Linked DNA regions of Thiohalobacter thiocyanaticus. The protein of the gene in region 1 interacts with the protein of each later gene in a pairwise test. Links are inferred from orthologs where the notes say so. Each region holds a gene or a part of one and is shown on either strand. Other genes may lie near its edges.

What was found.
Region 2: the proteins of CFK21_RS05945 (region 1) and CFK21_RS07655 interact in binary tests that used the Escherichia coli proteins (3 or more experiments, as listed by UniProt). The link is inferred for Thiohalobacter thiocyanaticus from one-to-one orthologs.

The regions. Positions count from the first base shown.
Region 1 is NZ_AP018052.1:1,266,407-1,271,695, forward strand. What follows is about bases 108-5,277. They hold CFK21_RS05945 (RHS repeat-associated core domain-containing protein), read left to right. Parts: upstream 108-484; coding sequence 485-5,077; downstream 5,078-5,277. Other genes in these bases: CFK21_RS05940 (hypothetical protein), read left to right, coding at 108-248. In the rest of the region: more of CFK21_RS05940, read left to right, coding at 12-107. UniProt on the Escherichia coli protein: Rhs elements have a nonessential function. They may play an important role in the natural ecology of the cell.
Region 2 is NZ_AP018052.1:1,648,991-1,651,943, reverse strand. Bases 1-2,834 are described here. They hold CFK21_RS07655 (peptidylprolyl isomerase), read left to right. Parts: upstream 1-1,091; coding sequence 1,092-1,577; downstream 1,578-2,834. Other genes in these bases: CFK21_RS07645 (thioredoxin family protein), read left to right, coding at 2,424-2,834; CFK21_RS07650 (UDP-2,3-diacylglucosamine diphosphatase), read left to right, coding at 1,620-2,345; gltX (glutamate--tRNA ligase), read right to left, coding at 1-808. Outside these bases: more of CFK21_RS07645, read left to right, coding at 2,835-2,953. UniProt on the Escherichia coli protein: PPIases accelerate the folding of proteins. It catalyzes the cis-trans isomerization of proline imidic peptide bonds in oligopeptides.

The DNA.
Region 1 (5,289 bases):
GGAAAACCATCATGACCACCAACACCACCAACCAGCCATCCAGGAAATACGGCATCCGCGGCCGCCTCCCCGAAGGCGACCCCATGGCCCTCCCGCACCTGCTCGGCGAGGACTGGCACTGGGAGCGCTGGTACGCCACCAAAGCCGAACGCGACACCGCCTTCGAGCAGATGCAGGCGCATTTCGACTACTACCGCTCCGGCGACTGGCCGAGTCAGGTGCTGGAGAAGGTTGACAGCCAGGCTTGATGCTCGATGTTCCGCAGACTGTCAGGCATGAATTTGTAATACAGGAATTACATAAACGAGCGTAATAATACTACAGTAAAATTCAAACTGAAGATGTAGGATCGCGTTACCGACAGCATAATATTATTTTCAGGCGAGATGATATTGCACCATGCCTGTCCCTGAGGTCCCCGTCTGATGCATTGAAATCTTCTGCCCGGTCACGGAACGACCGGCGCAATAAAGGGAATAAAATCATGAATGCGATGGAGCGCGTCAATATACTCATGTCATGTGTTTTCCTTGCGGCGTTTCCGGGAAAGTATTCGTTTGCGAAAACGTGCGAGTCCTACCTTTATCCTGAAAAAGAACTGGTTCCGATCTACGTGGCGGAAATCGAGCCGAGCAGTTACTGGGGTTATCCCGGTGGCGGGCCATGGTTTTATGCGGACGGCTATGAGTACATGAGTAATGTCATATCTGATGTAGAGCAAGCGTTTGATTACAGATTCAGATGGCGAAAGACAGGTCCTATGACGCGTTATGATAGAACTTTATGGTTTTATGTCGCTCCGGGATCATTGTCTAAAAGGTTGGTGGGCGCAAAGGCGGACCCGGTCAGGGAGGGGTATAGCAGACGCAGCGATGAAGCCAATGTGCCGGTGGATGCGTATTGCGATGAAGGCGAATTGCGCCATGACGAACTTCTGTGCCTGGTTGAATATCAGTGCGGATTCGATATGGCAAAAAATCAGGGTAAGCCTGATGATTGCGGGGGTGGACGGGTGGGTAACCCAATAAACCCGTCGACTGGAAGCAAATTCTACAAGAGAAAGGATTATTCGATTCGGCCTGGTTCAAAACTTGAATTCGTTCGATATTACAACAGTAGTCCTTATGTGTTCAGCGGCGGGCTGGGAACAAAATGGCGGCATAGTTACGACAGGTCCTTGGTTGTTCATGGCGGAAGTTCGGCGACGGCGTTTTTGTTTCGTCCGGATGGAAAGGTTTTGCAGTTTCATGAGTCAGGTGATGTATGGCTGCCGGATGCGGATGTCAGCATGGAGTTGAATAAAACCGGGACTGGCTGGGAATTCCATTCCGCTGAAGGTTTTATTGAATATTACAATAAAGACAAGCTTCTGACGCATATTGAATATATTGACGGAAGCATTGTTACGGTGCACCGGGAATATGGCCGGGTTTCTCAAGTTGTAGATGAGGCGCTGGGGAGGAGTCTCGCGCTCAGTTATGACGACAAGCAAAGACTGGCATCTGTGGCGGGTGATTCCGGCATTGCGTGGCAATATGCTTATGATGTCAACGGTAATCTGGAGTATGTCTATAATTCAGATGGTACTATATTGCAGTATCACTATGAGAATTCACGATGGCCGCACGCCCTGACCGGCATCACTGACGAACGCGGCATACGCTACGCCACCTACGAGTACTACGCCGACGGCCGCGCCAAGGCTAGCTACCACGCCGGAAACGCCCAACGCGTCGATATCACCTACGACGACATCACCGGCACCCGCACTGTCACCAACTCCCGCGGTCAGTCCACCACCTACACCACCGACGTCAATCTGGGCACGGCCCTGGTCACCGGCATCAGTGGCCCCGGCTGCAGCACCTGCGCCAACGGCGGCGATACCAGTTATACCTACGACCCCGCCAACAACAACCTGCTGTCCAAAACCGAAAACGGCCTCACCACCCAGTACGGCGACTACGACGCCAAGGGTCAGTACGGCTACAAGATCGAAGCCGTCGGCACGCCGGAAGAGCGCCTGATCGAGTACGACTATGACCCACGCTTCTACAACAGGATCACCGAAATCCTCGAACCCTCGGTCTACCCTGGTGCGCAGAAGGTTACCCGCTACACCTACGACGACTGGGGCAACCGCCTGACCGAAACGGTCAACGGCTATGCTCCAGACGGCAGCATAGTCACCCGCACCACCCGCTACGAGTACAACGGCCCCCTGCACCAACTCAGCCTCATCGACGGTCCGCGCACCGACGTCGGTGATATGACGCATTACCGCTACTATCCCAACGACCCGGCCTATGGCGAGGACCGCGGCCGGCTCAAGGAGGTCGAGGGCGCCAATGGCGTCCTGGAGCGCCGCAATCTGAGATATACCGCGACCGGTAAGCTGCGCAAGGAGCACCGGGGTGCCCTGCGGCTCAACTATTACTATTATCCGGGCAATGACAGGCTGAAACAGCTGGTGGTGACCGATACAACCAGTGGCGAACAGCGCAAGACCCGTTGGACCTATCTGGCGACAGGAGAGGTCGAAAGCATCACCCAGGGTTACGGAACCCCCGAGGCCACCACGCTCACCTTGGGCTACGATGATGCCCGCCGGCTGGTGCGCATCACCGACGGCCTGGGCAACTACATCGAATACACCCTGGATACCGAAGGCAACCGCGAGGCCGAAAGCATCCATGATATGGGGGGTTATTTGCGCAAACAGCTTACCCAGGCTTTCGACATCTACAATCAGCTCAATTCCAGCGTTCAGGTCAACGAAACGGTCGACTACGACTATGCCCCCGACGGTACCCTGAACCGCCAGACCGACGGTCGCGGTGCGGTAACCGAGTACAGCTATGACGCCTTGCATCGCCTGACTCGTACCGTTCAGAATGTCGTCGGCAGCGACCCTGCCACAGCCAGTGCGGCCACGGCCTATGCATATGACGTTCAGGACAACCTGACCACCGTTACCGACCCCAATGACGGTACCACGACCTACGCCTACGACGACCTTGGGAATCTGGTCAGCCAGACCAGCCCCGACACCGGCACGACAACATTCCGCTACGATGCCGCCGGCAACCTGATCGGGAAAACCGACGCCAAGGGCCAGGAATTCACCTACAGTTACGACGCCCTGAACCGCCTCACCGCCGTCGACGGCCCCGGGACGGAGAGCGACGTCAGCTACGTCTACGACACCTGCCCCAACGGGCAGGGGCGGCTGTGCCGGATGACACGCACCGACACCAGCCTCGACTACAGTTATACCGCCTTCGGTGAAGTCGCTCAGGCCGACCAGGCGGTGGTGACCTGGCCCGGGATTCAGATCGCGGCAGGTTCAGTGTCCTACATCTATGATGCGACCGGCCGCGTCTCCGGGATCCGTTATCCCAGCGGCGCGGAGGTGGACTATGTGTTCGACGCCAGCGGTAATATCACCGCCGTCCAGCTTCAGTACAACGGCATCGCCACTCCGTTGTTACAGAACGGCATTTACCACGCCTTCGGTGAATTGATGAACGGTGTGTTCGGCAACGGCCAGCAGTACTATGAAGGCTATGATCAGGCTTACCGTCCGGCGTGGCGATACTCCGGCCCCTACTACCAGTGGATCAACCCCTACAGCAGCTACGATGCCAACGGCAACCTGGTTGCCTACGCGGGTTCGGAAAGTCCAACCTTCACCTATGATGCTCTGGATCGGATCGACACCGCCAGCAGTGGATATTTCGGCAACCGCGATTATGCCTATGACCGCAATGGCAACCGGACCCGAATGGAAGTTGATAGCCAGATAACGACCTACGGCTATACCCCCCAGACCAACCGACTGGCGCAACTTGACGGGGACAGCCAGGCCATTGTGCTGGACGCGAACGGCAATACCACCGCATTGCGCGGGATGACGCTGACCTACACCCCGGACAACCGTCTCGCGTCAGTTACGAACACGGCCGACTACAGGTACAACGGCCTCGGGCAGCGGGTCTATCGGCTGGTGAAGGTTCCGGGCGCGATCGGCCAGGGTCCCAAGCGCAGCTACATCTGCGGCCTCAACGGGGAACTGCTGGCCGAGACCGGCCCCACTGGACAGGTCACCCGTGAGTACATCTACCTCAACGGCAAACCCCTGGCCATGCTCGAACACGTACCGGCCAGCGATGAGGCTATCCTGAACGGGGACTTCGACGGCGACGGCGTGATCACCCTGGAGGATTTCTACGAGTGGTACTTCCTGCACTACAGTTCATCGAGCGGCCCGGATTCTGTCTATGATCTGACCGGCGACGGAGTTAACGACAGTCAGGATATGAATGCCATGATCGGATGCATCAATACCGGCACCTGCCAGGCGAGCGTCTACGACACCAACCTGTACTACATCCACAACGATGACCTGGGCACTCCCAAGGCCCTGACCGATGAGACCGGCACCAAAGTCTGGTCGGTGACCCATACGCCGTTCGGGTGGGCCACGGTCAACGAGGACCCGGATGGGGATGGGCGGGAGGTGGTGTTCAATCTGCGGTTTCCGGGGCAGTATTACGATGCTGAAAGCGGGCTGCATTACAACTACCACCGGTACTACGATCCGGATACAGGGCGGTATATGACCAGCGATCCGATTGGGCTTGCGGGCGGGTTGAATACATATCTTTATGCGGAAGGAAATCCTCTAATCTTCACCGACGCTTTTGGGCTTGATACTCTGCAGTGCAGGAGGAATTTAAGCCCGCTTGATCACTTACCGATTACCATCCAGCCTGGGCCGTTATTTCACGAATTCCAATGTGTTGGCGATACGTCTTCTGGATTCCATTGTCGAGGACTTGTACCCAGTGGAAATCCGATAGACAGCCCAGGACTCCTGAAAGAGGAAGAGAATTTTGATCCTAAAAGTTGTGATGCTGTAAACAAGGAGAATGATTGCGTTGATCGATGCATTGTAGATCAATGGCTAAACAAAGATATTCCCAACTACAGTGTTGACCTCAGTGCCGGTCAGAATTGTCAGACCTACAACTCCACCAACCTATCTACGTGCCTTGCACAATGTCGAGCGAACTAACTCCTAGCATAACGGATTCGGGGGCAGATAAATTGGCAAGCAAAGTGACATATATAAGAATTCGAATAACGTGGCTAATGCTAAGCATAGCATTAGCTTACTTTTCTACTATTGGTGGTGACGAGGCCATATTAGCGTTTTGGCTATTTGTGGTATGCACGTTTCCTTTTTCCGCTATTTGGTGGTTTTATGTATATGACGTTGTAAAACCC
Region 2 (2,953 bases), 380 kb from region 1 along the record:
CGGTCTCGCGCAGCTGGCGCAGGCTCTGGCTGCCGTGGCGCTTGGACAGGGGCGCGCCGTCCTCGCCCACGATCATGGCGATGTGGCCATAGGCCGGTGCCGGCAGCTCCAGCACGTTCAGGAGCATGAGCTGGCGCGGCGTGTTGGTCAGATGATCCTCGCCGCGCAGCACATGCGTCACCCCCATCAGGGCATCATCGATGGCATTGCTGAAGAAGAAGGCCGCGCTGCCGTCGGCCCGGCGGATGATGAAATCCCCGATCTCCTCGCTGCGAAAGCGCTGCGCTCCCCGCACACTGTCATTGAATTCGATGGTCTGACCCGGCGGCACCCGGAAGCGCAGGGTCGGCCGCCTGCCCTCCCCCGCGCGGCGCGCGCGTTCGTCGGCACTGAGCCGGGCGCAGGTACCGGGGTAGCGCGGCGGCTGGCCGGCGGCCTGCTGCGCCTTGCGCGCGATGGCAAGCTCCTGTTCGCTGCAATAGCAGGGGTAGGCCAGATCGGCCGCAATCAGCCGGTCATAATAATGCTCATAGATCCCCGCCCGCTCGGACTGGACATAGGGCCCGGCCCCGCCTTCCACCCCCGGCCCTTCCTGCCAGTCCAGGCCCAGCCAGCGCAGATCACGCTGCAGCTGTTCGCTGTGCTCGGAACGACTGCGCTCGCGGTCCGTGTCCTCGATGCGCAGCAGGAAAACACCCCCGTGATGTCGGGCATAGAGCGCATTGAACAGGGCGGTGCGGGCGTTGCCCAGGTGCATCTCCCCCGTGGGGCTCGGGGCAAAACGGGTTTTGACGGCGGGCTGGCTCATGCGGCCGGAATCATAGCCCATATGAGGTTCCAGGTGCCAGATACCCGGTTCCCCGACCGGCACCAGTAATCTAGCCCCGCCACGGGTCCGTTTCCGCAGGCCTCCCTGGCTGTTCCGGGTTTTGCCCCGCCGGGAAAGCCGTTATCATCCCCCTTCCAACCGCCGCAACGAGCACGCCATCATGCTGAAACGACTGTTCCGATTCTGGCCGGCCCTGCTGCTGCTCGCCGGCTTCAACCTTCACGCCGCACCCGACCAAGGAGCCGAACCCGTGACCGTACGCATGCAGACCACCATGGGCGACATCGTCCTCGAACTCGACGCCGACAAGGCCCCCGTGACCGTGGAGAACTTCCTGGAATACGCCCGTGCCGGCTTCTACGACGGCACCATCTTCCACCGCGTCATCCCCGGTTTCATGATCCAGGGCGGCGGCTTCGAGCCCGGCATGACCCAGAAGCAGACCCGTCCCCCGATCAAGAACGAGGCCGACAACGGCCTGAAGAACGTCGAGGGCGCCATCGCCATGGCCCGCACCCCGGACCCGCATTCGGCCTCGGCACAGTTCTTCATCAATGTGAAGGACAACGACTTCCTCAACTTCACCTCGCCCACGCCGCAGGGCTGGGGCTACTGCGTGTTCGGCAGAGTGACCGAGGGCCTGGACGTGGTGCATGCCATCGAGCAGGTCGCCACCGGCAGCAAGGGCGGTCACCAGGACGTGCCGCAGGAAGACGTGGTGATCGAGAAGGTCACCGTCGAGGAATAGGCTCCACGCGGCCGCCGTGCGGCGGCCGCTCCCCTCTCCCACATGAACACCCTGTTCATCTCCGACCTGCATCTGGATCCGCAGCGCCCGGAGATCCTGGCGCTGTTCACCCGCTTTCTGGACGCACTGGACGCCAGCCAGACCGAGGCCCTGTATATCCTCGGCGATCTGTTCGAGGCCTGGATCGGCGACGACGAGGACGCAGCGGCCTGTCAGGCGATCAGCGACCGGCTGCGCTTGGTGAGCGAACGCGGCATCGTGCTGAACATCATGCACGGCAACCGTGACTTCCTGCTCGGCCCCGCCTTCGCCGAAGGCTGCGGCGCCCGGCTCATCGACGACCCCGCCCGCATCGACCTCTACGGCACCCCGACCCTGCTGATGCACGGGGACACCCTCTGCACCGATGACCTGGAATACCAGGCGTTCCGCCGCCAGGTGCGCGATCCCGACTGGCAGCGGCAATTCCTGGCCCTGCCCCTGGCCGAGCGCCGCCGCATGGCCGCCGGTCTGCGCGAGACCAGCCGCGAACAGACCGCCGCCAAGCGGCCCGAGATCATGGACGTCAATCCGGAGGCCGTCATCACGGCCATGCGCGAGGCCGGCGTGCAGACCCTGATCCACGGCCACACCCACCGTCCCGCCGTGCACGAATTCGAGCTCGACGGCCGCCCTGCCCGGCGCATCGTGCTGGGCGACTGGTATGACCAGGGCAGCGTATTGAAGGCTTCTCCGGCAGGCCGGGAACTGCTGACTTTGTTTGAATAACCGCTGTTTCAGGCACACAGAACCACGATGCGGACGCACGGCTGCGTTCAATTAACAATAAAGCACACACCCTTGCCCATGAAAATCACAAACAAATACATGGCCCTGGTCTTTCTGCTTCTGATCGCCAATTCAGCAATTGCCCAACCCCCCTCCTGGTCCGACTGGCGCCATGGCTACCTGGGGCATTCGCGGGCGCACGCTGCTGCCGAGCGCTCCAGCGCGCCGCTGGTGGTGTATTTCCATGCCGACTGGTGCGGCTGGTGCCGCAAGCTGAATACGCGCTATCTGCGCGAGGGCGAGGTGCGCAGCACCCTGTCGGGGATGCAGAAGGTGGAACTGGAGCCGGAAAAGGGGGCGAGCGAGAACAAGCTGTTCAGGCAGTATGGCGGGTCGGGATTCCCATCCTTCCATGTGCTGGTGCCGGCCAGCGGGGAAAGGCCGGTGAAGCTCTCCCCCTTCAAACGCTCCGGGGAGTGGTCGCCGGCCCGCTTCGCCCAGGCCATCCGCGAGGCCGCCAGCGGTCAGTACAATCGCTGGGCCCATCGATTGGAGCGCAACGGCGATCGGGACGGCGCCCTGAAGGTGCTGGAGGCCGCGCTCGAATA